Regions from separate parts of the Mesorhizobium sp. M7A.F.Ca.US.006.04.2.1 genome, predicted to be linked through region 1. Evidence: predicted binding sites of a transcription regulator. Region 1 holds the regulator's gene; each other region holds the start of a gene.
What was found. Region 1 encodes PhoB, which activates phosphate uptake and scavenging genes when phosphate is short. Its sites were predicted from a motif close to TGTCATNNANCTGTCAT; they were not measured.
Positions count from the first base shown of each region.

Region 2: a site for PhoB is predicted at 2,131-2,147, ahead of EN925_RS20605 (acetoacetate decarboxylase). Genes of this name have one in related genera too.
Region 3: a site for PhoB is predicted at 1,913-1,929, ahead of phnF (phosphonate metabolism transcriptional regulator PhnF). Genes of this name have one in related genera too.

Region 1 is NZ_RZQA01000559.1:356-4,293, forward strand. It holds gene pstB (phosphate ABC transporter ATP-binding protein PstB) at 1-816, shown strand, start outside; gene phoU (phosphate signaling complex protein PhoU) at 843-1,550, shown strand; gene phoB (phosphate regulon transcriptional regulator PhoB) at 1,567-2,256, shown strand; gene EN925_RS25160 (ROK family protein) at 2,273-3,520, opposite strand; partial or broken gene EN925_RS25165 (D-xylose ABC transporter substrate-binding protein) at 3,790-3,938, shown strand, end outside.
Region 2 is NZ_RZQA01000399.1:1,276-5,234, forward strand. It holds gene EN925_RS20600 (patatin-like phospholipase family protein) at 45-1,205, opposite strand; gene EN925_RS20605 (acetoacetate decarboxylase) at 1,253-1,999, opposite strand; gene EN925_RS20610 (3-hydroxybutyrate dehydrogenase) at 2,223-3,011, shown strand; partial or broken gene EN925_RS20615 (homoserine dehydrogenase) at 3,466-3,959, shown strand, end outside.
Region 3 is NZ_RZQA01000032.1:10,024-13,982, reverse strand. It holds gene EN925_RS03440 (zinc-binding alcohol dehydrogenase family protein) at 29-1,048, shown strand; gene phnF (phosphonate metabolism transcriptional regulator PhnF) at 1,126-1,875, opposite strand; gene phnG (phosphonate C-P lyase system protein PhnG) at 2,008-2,469, shown strand; gene phnH (phosphonate C-P lyase system protein PhnH) at 2,469-3,080, shown strand; gene EN925_RS03420 (carbon-phosphorus lyase complex subunit PhnI) at 3,082-3,959, shown strand, end outside.

The DNA.
Region 1 (3,938 bases):
AACATCATGACCGAACAGTCCCTTGAAAACGCAGTGGGCGACAAGATGAAGTCGAACGAAGTGATAAAAATGCGCGGCGACAAGGTCGGCGTGTTCTACGGCGAGAAGCAGGCGCTGTTCGACGTCGATCTCGACGTCCGCCTGAACCAGGTGACGGCGCTGATCGGCCCCTCCGGCTGCGGCAAGTCCACCTTCCTGCGCTGCCTCAACCGCATGAACGACACCATCGATTCAGCACGGGTAACCGGCAAGATCACGCTCGACGAAGAGGACATCTACGACAAGAACATCGATGTCGTCGAACTCAGGGCGCGCGTCGGCATGGTGTTCCAGAAACCCAATCCGTTCCCAAAGTCGATCTACGAGAACGTCGCCTATGGTCCGCGCATCCACGGATTGGCCAAGCGCAAGGCCGACATGGATCAGATCGTCGAGTCCAGCCTGAAGAAGGCGGCGATCTGGAACGAGGTCAAGGACCGTTTGCAGGAACCTGGCACGGGTCTTTCCGGTGGCCAGCAGCAGCGCCTGTGCATTGCACGCGCCATCGCCGTGTCACCCGAGGTGATCCTGATGGACGAACCGTGTTCGGCGCTCGACCCGATCGCCACCGCTCGCGTCGAGGAACTTATCGACGAACTGCGTCAGAACTATACGATCGTCATCGTCACCCATTCGATGCAGCAGGCAGCGCGCGTGTCGCAGCGCACCGCGATGTTTCATCTTGGCTATCTGGTCGAGGAGGGCGCCACCGACAAGATGTTCACCACCCCCGACGACAAACGCACCCAGGACTACATCACCGGCCGGTTCGGCTGATCTCTGGCATATGAGGGACGAAGATCATGGGTGAACATACCGTCGCATCTTTCGATGAGGATCTGGAGCAGATCAGCCAGCTGATCCGCGACATGGGCGATCTCGCCCGCTCGATGGTCGGTGGCTCGACCAGGGCTTTGCTCAATTCGGACAATGCGCTGGCGCAGCGGGTGGTTTCCGACGACGCCATCATGGATGCACGCCAGCGCGAGCTGGACGATCGTGCTATCACGCTGATCGCCAAGCGCCAGCCAATGGCCAACGATCTGCGTGCGGTAGTCGGTTCGATCCGCATGGCCGGCGACCTCGAGCGCATCGGTGACCTTGCCAAGAACATCGCCAAGCGCGTCGGCACTGTCGGGCTGAGCGTCACGCCGCACGACCTTTCGCATTCGATCGACGCGATGGCGCAGCTGGTGCTGATCCAGGTGCAGGGGGTCGTCGACGAGTATGCCGCCGCTGACGCGGCAGCGCTTGCCACGCTCAGAAACAATGATGAACGCATCGACGTCAAATACACATCGGTGTTCCGCGAACTGCTGACCTACATGATGGAAGATCCGCGCAACATCACGGCGTGCACGCACCTGTTGTTTTGCGCCAAGAACCTCGAGCGGATCGGCGACCACGTGACCAACATCGCCGAAAATGCCTATTATGTTTTGACCGGCACGCAGTTGCCAGCCAATCGTCCGAAGCAGGACGAGACGGCAATGTCCGCGCCAGCGGCATGACAGGGGTGACCAGCCGATGATCGCGCCACGCATCATGGTGGTGGAGGATGAGGAGCCGCTAGGCGTGCTGCTCCGCTACAATCTCGAATCCGAAGGTTACCAGGTCGAGGTGGTGACGCGCGGCGACGAGGCCGAAATCCGGCTGCAGGAGAACGTTCCAGACCTTCTGGTGCTCGACTGGATGGTGCCTGCGGTTTCCGGTATCGAACTCTGCCGCCGGCTAAGGATGCGTCCCGAGACCGAGCGGCTGCCGATCATCATGCTGACCGCGCGAGGCGAGGAAAGCGACCGCGTGCGCGGCCTCTCGACCGGTGCCGACGACTATCTGGTCAAGCCTTTCTCGACGCCGGAGTTCATGGCCAGGGTCAAGGCGCTGCTGCGCCGGGCCAAGCCGGAAGTGCTGTCCAGCGTGCTCAAGGTCGGCGATATCGTGCTCGATCGCGAATCGCACCGTGTCTATCGCAAGAAGAGCGAAATCCGGCTCGGGCCGACGGAATTCCGCCTGCTTGAATTCATGATGCGCCATCCAGGCCGCGTGTTCTCGCGCAGCCAACTGCTCGACAATGTCTGGGGCGAGACGATCTACATCGACGAACGCACGGTCGATGTGCATGTCGGCCGGCTGCGCAAGGCGGTCAACAACGGCCGTATGCCCGATGTCATCCGCACCATCCGTGGGGCGGGTTACGCCATTCGCGAGGACTGAACTCCCTCGTTTGAACTCACGCCACGTTCTTGCCGCCGAGACCGGATCTCGCCTGCACGCCCGGCGCAAAAATCTCCTGATCGACGAAGATCAGCGCCCGCATGGCGCAGCCTTCGCGGATCAGCGGCAGTTCGTTCGGCTCGGTGTCGAAGGAAATCGACTTGGAATGCTGGCCGCCGGCGGTCTGGGCAATCGCTTGCCGCAATGCCGGCTCGATCAGGTCGAAGGCGGCGGCGCTGACGCCGACCATGGCGACGGGGGCCGGATCGATCAGCGCGAACAGGCTGCCGAGGCCGTAGCCGAGCGCTTCGCCAGCCTTGCGGTAGGCTTCCCGCTCCGGTCCGTCCCTCTCGCGGGCGGCGGCAGCCAGGGCGCGCATGTCGGCGTCGCTGACATCGGCGACGGGTTCTGCATCCTCGCCCATCTGCCGCGCGTTGCGCCAGATGGCATAATTGCCGGCATAGGCTTCGACGCAGCCGCGCCGTCCGCAGCGACACAGCGCCCCGTTCGGCCGATGAATCATGTGGCCGAATTCGCCGCCCGAGGAATGGGGGCCGGTGACCAATTCGCCCTTCAGCACCAGCCCCATGCCGATGCCGTGCGACAAAAGGATAGCGATGAAATCGTCGCGGTAACGATCGGGATCGCGCCAGCGCAGCGCCACCGCCATCATGTTGCAGTCGTTCTCCATAATGGCGGGGACGCCGAACTCCTCTTCGAATATGTCGGCGAAGGCGATGTCGGTGTGCGGCGTGATCGGCGACCACAGCATGGCGCGGGCACGGGTGTCGGTGATGCCCTGGACGGCCAGCGCGATACGAGCGATGCTGCGCACGTCCAGGTCGGGATCTTCCAGGCGGCGCCGCACGATTGCCGTGCACTCACCGATCAGCGAGTCGCGCGACATCGTCAGCGTGTCGAGCCGACGCTGTTCCTCGGATATTACCTGGCCGGCATAGTCGATGACGGCGACCGAGAGGAAGTTCAGCGACAGCACCACGGTCATTACCGCGGCCGCTTCCGGATTGAGGCTGAGGCCGACCTGCGGACGGCCGCGTTTGAGCGAGCCGGCCTCGCTCGGCTTGCTTTCGGTCAGGATGCCTTCGACGATCAGGTCGGATGAGATCGCCGAGATCGTCGAATGGCTGAGGCTTGTGGTTGCGGCGATCTCGGTGCGCGACGGCTGTCCGGCGCGGCGCACCGCGGCGATCACCATCGCGCGGTTGCGGCGGCGCAAATCGTCGTGGCGGATTCCGACCGACATGCTCTTTCATATCCTCCCGGTCGCCGCGGTTCTTCCTGCCCTGGAACGCTGTCGGTGACGCGGTCAAATACTGGCAGAAGCCGCGCGCCGTGTCATTTATTTATTCCGAGGCCCGAAAAAAATTCGAGACGACATCAAAATCCATCAGAATCGATGTTGACAGCGTTCGGGCGTTGGCCCAGTATTTTTTCGAGGCTCGAAAAAATAGGGCCTCTGTGCCGGCCCTCGGGCCAGTTTGGTCGCGCCATACGCGGCGCAGGGAGGATAATATGAAAAGATTCACAGCCGCCATCCTGGCGGGTGCCGCCATGTCGCTGACGCTCGCGTCTGTCGCGCAGGCGAAGGACAAGGTCGTCGGCGTTTCGTGGTCCAATTTCCAGGAGGAACGCTGGAAGACCGACGAGGCCGCCATGAAGAC
Region 2 (3,959 bases), on a different contig from region 1:
AATCCTGGCCAACAACGCTGAACCGTTGAGCATAACCGGCCTGGCTACGTCGGGTCTTCGCGATGCAGGTCATGGATGGCCACACCGTCGACATTGGTCGGCATCGTCAGCCACTCACGATGGCGCAAGGTGCGCTGCGTGTCCTCCAACCCTGTCTCCCAATGCTCGCGCATCGAGGTGCCTGAGAACTCATAGTCCTTGGCGTGACCCTCATAGCCCTTGTGCTGATAGATCAGGTGCACGATGTTGACGGTGCCGGCGTCCGAATAGTCCTCGATCAGCGCTTCCTCGGCCGGCGTCCGCAACTCCTTCGGCACCCGTTTCAGTGCATCGAGCAGGCGCATCTTGAGACCGTGGATGCGTTTGAAATTGTCGGTGTTTTGCCGTGTGCGGCTCGAATACATGATGTCCTTGTGGCGCGACAGCACGTCCGGCATGCTGCGCGGCAGGACGCCTCGCGCGCTGAACAGGTCGACCTGGAAAACCAGCGAGGAACGGTCCTCTTCCTGGTCGAGCAGATATTGCAGCGGCGTGTTGGAGACGATGCCCCCGTCCCAGTAATATTCGCCTTCGATGCGGATCGACGGGAACGCCGGCGGCAGCGCGCCGCTGGCCATGATGTGCTCCGGTTCGATGCGGACCTTGTCGGTGTCGAAATAGACGAAGTTGCCGGTCCGGACGTTGACCGCGCCGACGCTCAACCGCTTCTTGCCGTCGTTGAGGATGTCGAAGTCGATCAGGCTTTGCAGCGTCTCCTTCAGCTCGGCCGTGTCGTAGAAGCTGGTGGCGCCCTCGGCGCCGGGCTGCTCCATCCAGGGGTTAGGATTGCGCGGCTTGAAGAAGCCCGGCTGCCCCATGACCATGGTCATCCACGAACTGGTGCGATTGCGGATATCACGGTAGATGTCGCCTTCCGGCGTATAGGCCCAGATCTTGCGACCCGAAATCGTCTGCCAGAATTGCTCGAGGCGCTGCAGCCGGCGGCTCGACTCATTGCCGGCGATGATCGCCGCATTGATGGCGCCGATCGATACGCCGGAAAGCCAGCTCGGCTCGCAGCCGGCCTCTGCCAATGCCTGGTACACCCCAGCCTGGTAGGCGCCGAGCGCGCCGCCTCCCTGAAACACCAGCGCGACGCGGTCATACTGCGCCGAGATCTCCGCGATGGTGGCGGTGGCCTCCTTGTTGCGATTGCGTTCGAGCACGGCTTTGGTCTCCGACTTCTGTTTGGGCTCTGAAAGGCTTGTGCAGCTCAGGTGCGGTCGGCGAGATAATCGTGAACCACTTCGCCCAGCCCAAGCGTCAGATCGGCGGTGAAGTGGACGGCGGATACGATGTCGAGCACCGGCAGCCGCGCCACGTCGGCCATGACGTGCGGCCGCAAATCGAGTGCGGCGGGCGCTGTCCAGGCTTCCTTCAGCGTGATGTCGGTGAGGTGGTAGCGGACCAGTTCGCAGATGCGCGGCGTGCCGTCGACATGCGGGACGATCTTGATCAGGAAATTGGGCGCGGCCAGCGAAGCGAGGACAGAGCCGTGATCGGCTTTCTTGTGCTTGTAGCCCATCGTGCCGGTGGCGCACAGAACGCTGCCATAGTGCAGCGTGCCGACGATGACCTCGCCTTCATGCACGATCTTGGGATTGGCAAGCTTCTTGGGAAAGCCCCACAGTTCGCGGCCGCCGGCGATCGGCGCGTCGTCGTCGAGATACATCGAATGGACGTAGGCGCCGTGCTGGCCCTTGTAGCGCACCGGGATGACCTGGCCGGTCTCGGTGTAGTCGCCGAAACCGGTCGAGTCAGGCATGCGGATGAATTCGTATTTGACCAGCGGCTCGTCGATCTCCAGCGGCTCCGGCACGACAGCCTCTAGCGCCTCGCGCGTCGTGCGGTAGGTGATGATGACGTATTCGCGGTTGAAGAAACGGTACGGCCCGGGCGGAAAGGAGGGGTTGGTCAGCGGCATCGCATAGGCGCGCTTCACGACATCGGCGATCTGCAAGGCTGTAGCCCCATTTTGGTTCAGGAATGACTGCGCGAATGCGCTCCGGATTATGTTGCACGGCACCATGACAGTGCCGTGTCAGCCGCCTGACAGCCGCCCAAGAGGCCTGTCGACGGCCGTCTCAACCCTGTAATCGCACCGACATATGGCTATGGCACTGTCATGGTGCGGCGCACAAAGGCGGCCCCGTTCGTTCCCTCCCACCTCTTGCGAGATCATCATGGGTTTCCTGTCTTCGAAGAACGCCCTCGTCACCGGCTCGACCAGCGGCATCGGCCTGGCCATCGCCCGCGCCTTTGCCGCCGAAGGCGCCAATGTCACCATCAACGGCCTTGGCGATGCGGCTGCCATCGAGCAGGAGCGCGCCGGCATCGAGAAGGATTTCGGCGTCAAGTGCCGCTATTCCGGTGCCAACATGATGGATGGCGCGGCGGTCAGCGCCATGGTGCATGAGGCCGAGGCTGCCTTCGGCAGTCTCGATATCCTGGTCAACAATGCCGGCATCCAGCATGTCGCGCCGATCGAGGAGTTTCCCGATGACATGTGGGAAGCCATCATCCGCATCAATCTGCTCGCCGCGTTCTACGCCATCAAGGCGGCACTGCCGGGCATGAAGGCGCGCAAATGGGGCCGTATCATCAACACCGCCTCGGCGCATGCGCTGGTCGCCTCGCCGTTCAAGTCGGCCTATGTGTCGGCCAAGCACGGCATTGCGGGCCTCACCAAGACGGTAGCGCTCGAAGCAGCGCTCGACGGCGTCACCGTCAATGCGATCGCGCCGGGCTATGTCTGGACGCCGCTGGTCGAAAGGCAGATTCCCGACACGATGAAGGCGCGCGGCATGACCGAGGAACAGGTCAAGCACGATGTGCTGCTCGCCGCCCAGCCGACCAAGGAATTCGTCACCGTCGACGAGCTCGCCGCGCTGACGCTGTTCCTGTGTTCGGACGCGGCCAGGCAGGTCACCGGCACCACCTTGCCGATGGATGGCGGCTGGACGGCACAGTAGAGGGTAATCCAAGCGTTCCGTTTGCCTGCTGGTGCCGCTGGCAGAAAAGCACCCGGCTATGCCGTGATCTTAATCAATGCGGATGGCGTGGTCGTGCATTTCCATGATTTTGCGATCGACGCGGCGGGTTGCCCGCCTCCGGCAGGCTTCGCGGGACACTGAGCAGGACTTCCCGCGAGGGCCAAGATGCCGCCAGTCGCATGTGCCGGCCTATTGCACGGCAGCGCAACAGGCTGCGCCGTTGGCTGAGCTGAACGATCCCAACCGATGCCCATCCGCGCACTGACGGCGACTGCGCGGCATCGGGTTTCCCAGCCTCTTTCTCGTCCCGCCGGACTACGGTGAAAGTGTCCGAAAAAGCACGGGAATATGGACATTAGTCTTGACAGAAATACAGATGTTCAATACCCGTCAGGCAATCGAACAAGCCTGCATTATGGGAGGAACGAGCGGTATGGCTTCCAATGTTTCGTTGACGGGTCTTGCCCGCGATCTCGAGGAACGCGCAAAGTCGGGCAAGCCTATCCGCATCGGCCTGATCGGCTCGGGCGAGATGGGAACCGACATCGTCACTCGTGTCGCCCATATGTCGGGCATCGAGATCGGCGCCATTTCCGAACTGAACCTGCCGGCTGCCAGCAAGGCCGTCGATATCGCTTTCCAGGAAACCGGGCATGCGCGCGAAGTGTCGAATGCTTCGGCTATGACGTCGGCGATGGAAGCCGGCAAGGTGGCGGTCACCAACGACGCCGACCTTGTCATCAACAATGATCTGATCGACGTCGTCATCGATGCCACCGGGGTTCCCGCCGTTGGCGCCGAGATCGGGCTGCGCGCCATGGAGCATGGCAAGCATCTGGTGATGATGAATGTCGAGGCCGACGTCACCATCGGCGCCTATCTGAAAAGCGAGGCCGACCGGCTCGGCGTCACCTATTCACTGGGCGC
Region 3 (3,959 bases), on a different contig from region 1:
GCCGGCGATTTCATGACTGGATTAGCGCATGAAAGCCGTCCTCTGCCGTTCGCCCGGCGATCTTGTCCTTGAAGACCGGCCCGCACCCGAGACACCGCCTCCCGGCTGGGCGCTGGTGGCGGTCAGCCATGTCGGCATCTGCGGCACCGACTACCACATTTTCGAGGGCAAGCACCCGTTCCTCGCCTATCCCCGCATCATGGGTCATGAGGTCTCGGGTACCGTGATGGAGACCGGCGAAGGCGTCGAACTGGCCATTGGTGAGCCCGTCGTCGTCAACCCCTATCTTTCCTGCGGCAAGTGCATCGCCTGCCGGCACGGCAAGCCCAATTGCTGTGTCAGGATCGAGGTGCTTGGCGTGCATCGCGACGGCGCCATGTGCGAACGCATCCTGGTGCCGGCGCAAAATCTCTATCCGGCCAACGGCCTTTCGCTGGCCGACGCCGCTGCCGTCGAGTTCCTGGCCATCGGCGCGCATGCCGTGCGGCGCGCCCGCGCCGACCCCGGCGCCCACACGCTGGTCATCGGCGCCGGCCCGATCGGGCTCGGCACCGCCATCTTCGCCCGCATCGCCGGGCTCGACGTGACGCTGCTCGACATGAGCAGTGAAAGGCTCGCCTTCGCTGGAAACGAGCTTGGTTTCCAGACCCTAGACGGCTCGCGCGGCGCGGTGCCCGATCTGATCAGGGAAGCGACATCAGGCGAAGGCTTCGATGTGGTCTTCGACGCCACCGGCAACACCCAGTCGGTGCAGTCGGCCTTCGCCCATGTCGCGCATGGCGGAACGCTGGTGCTGGTCTCCGTCGTCAAGGACGACATCAGCTTTTCCGATCCGGAATTCCACAAGCGCGAGATGACGCTGATCGGCAGCCGCAACGCGCTGCGCGCCGACTTCGACCATGTCGCCGCCTCGATCCGCAACGGGGCCGTACCACTGGCCAAGCTCGTCACACACCGCACCACACTCGCCGCCACGCCGCGCGATCTGGCTCGTTGGGCGCATGAGAAATCCGGCCTGATCAAGGCTGTGATCGAGGTGGGGTTATAACATGGCAGGCGGCGAAGCCGGTCCTCAAATGCGCCGCCGCTGGCAAGTGAATGCGGCCGAGCTGGGCCGGGCACTCCCTACAGCGCCGACAGCTTCAGCTCCACCCGTTCGGCCGGAAAGCGCGACTCGGAAAACTGGATCGGCTGGCCGTCCGGCGTGACGTTGACGGCAACCGTGACCAGCACGATGGCGCCCGGCTGCAGGTCGAGGTCGGCAAGGTCCGCCGCATCGGCATGGCGCGCCGACAGCACGGTCGATTGCCTGAGATAGTCGTCTATGCCGAACCGCGCCAGCGATGCGGTGATCGAGCCTGTTTCCGCCATCGCGGCATCGATGCCGGCAAAGCGCCGGGCCTCGAACCAGCCGGCAGCGCGCGACACCGGCCGTCCGTCGGCTTCGCCGCGCGTTTCCAACCGGATCACATCGGCTCCCTTGGGAAGACCCAGTCCCTCGCCGACGCGCTGGCTGGCCGGCTCGACCGACGAGGCGAGCAGGACGATGTGCCGTTCCGTCGTTTGCCCTTGCAGCCCTGTCGAAAAACGTGTGCGCGCCCCGATCGGATAGGACAGCCGCTTGCGCGACAGTACGAAGGTGCCGCGCCCCTGCTCGGCCCGCAGCACGCCTTCCCTTACAAGGGCTGATATGGCGTTGCGCACCGTGTGACGGTTGACGCCATAGCGTTCTGCCAGCGCCACCTCCGGCGGCAGCGCTGCATTCTCCGTGAAATCGCCGATGGCGATCGCATGCAGGATCTTGTCGGCGATCTGCCGCCACAGCGAAACGCCACTGCGCCGCTCGATGCTGTCCGCTAACAGCCGCCCGACCATCATTGCCCCAACCTTCCAGCGCCCAGTCTTCTATCGCTGTCATCCACCCGTCATGGACACGCGTTAGATAATAGATATAATTTGTATAGTTGTCTACATCAATAGACAAATTAACAAAGAGGAATGCTGCTGATGCGAGGACAGGAAGCCCGCGACCAGGCCGAGCGCAAAGCCGCCATGGCAACCCTTACGCAATCCAGCGGCGATGACATCGTACGGCTCTGGAATGAGGCCGGACTGCCTTCGGACGCCGAGCTGTTGCGCGGCCCCGAAACCGGCCTTGTCACCCTGCGCGGCCGCATCGGCGGCGGCGGCGCCCCTTTCAATGTCGGCGAGGCGACCGTCACCCGCGCCACGGTCAGGCTACCCACCGGACAGGTCGGCCATTGCTATGCGCTTGGCCGCGACAAGCAGAAGGCGAAGCTGGCGGCTATCGCCGACGCCCTATGGCAGGACCCTGCCCGCCGCAATGAGGTCGAGACCGGACTGATAGCGCCTCTGCGGTCGGCTCTGACCTTGGCGCACGAAAAACGCCGCGCCGAGACGGCGGCAACGAAGGTCGATTTCTTCACCATGGTTCGCGGAGAAGACTGATGGACATTGCAGCGCAATCGATCGAGGGCGGGTTCGCCGATCCGGTCTTCAACGCCCAGACCGTGTTCCGCGCCGTGATGGACGCAATGGCTCGGCCCGGCAGCGTGCAACCGCTGCCGGCCTTCGCCCGCCCGCCGGTGCCGCTCTCGGCTACCGCCGGCGCCATCGCACTGGCGCTGTGCGACAATGACACGCCGCTCTGGCTCGACCCGGCTTTGCAGGCCTCCACCGCGATCAGATCGTGGCTTGGGTTCCATACCGGCGCGCCATTGGCCAACACACCGGCCGATGCGCATTTCGCCTTGATCGCAGCACCTGCCGAGATGATGGCGCTCGATGGCTTTTCGCAGGGCACGCAGGATTATCCCGACCGCTCGACCACGCTGATCCTGCAGGTCAGCGATCTGGTCTCCGGCACGCCGCTATTGCTCGAAGGTCCCGGCATCGAAACCAGCGCCACGATCGCGCCGGCGCAGATGCCACGCCATTTCGTCGAGCAGTGGAAGCAGAATATCAAGCGCTTTCCGCGCGGCGTCGACATCATCCTCGCCACATCAGGCGGCATCGCCTGCCTACCGCGCACGACGCGCATCAAGACGATGGAGGCGTAAGATGTATGTCGCGGTAAAAGGTGGCGAAGCGGCAATCGCCAACGCCCACAGCCTGCTGGCCGACCGCCGGCGTGGCGACCGTTCGGTGCCCGCCCTTCGTCTCGACCAGATCGTCGAGCAGCTGGCGCTCGGCGTCGACCGGGTGATGAGCGAAGGCTCGCTCTATGATCGTGAACTGGCCGCGCTCGCCATCGTCCAGGCGCGCGGCGACATGATCGAGGCGATCTTCCTGGTGCGCGCCTACCGCACCACGCTGCCGCGCTTCGGCTACTCCAGGCCCATCGACACCGCCAACATGCTGGTCGAGCGGCGCGTCTCGGCGACCTACAAGGACCTGCCCGGCGGCCAGTTGCTCGGACCGACCTTCGACTACACCCACCGGCTGCTCGATCCCGAGCTTGCCGCCGGCGCCGATGTCGCCGAGCCCTTGCTGCGCGACACGGAAGCGCAAGCCATGCCGCGCGTCTCGGCGATCCTCGCCCGCGAAGGCTTGATCGAACCGGATGGCGACATGCCGCAGGACCATGTCCCCGGCGACATCACCCGCGAGCCGCTCGAATTCCCGATGGCGCGCGACATCCGCCTGCAGGCGCTGTCACGCGGCGATGAAGGGTTCCTGCTGGCGCTCGGCTATTCCACCCAGCGCGGCTATGCCCGCAACCACCCCTTCGTCGGCGAGATCCGCATCGGCGAAGTCGAGTTGGAGCTCGACGTGCCCGAACTGCCCTTCGCGGTGCCGCTCGGCACTGTCCGCGTCACCGAATGCCAGATGGTCAACCAGTTCAAAGGCTCGGCCAAGGCGCCGCCGCAATTCACCCGCGGCTACGGCCTGGTCTTCGGCCAGAGCGAACGCAAGGCGATGGCCGTGGCACTCTGCGA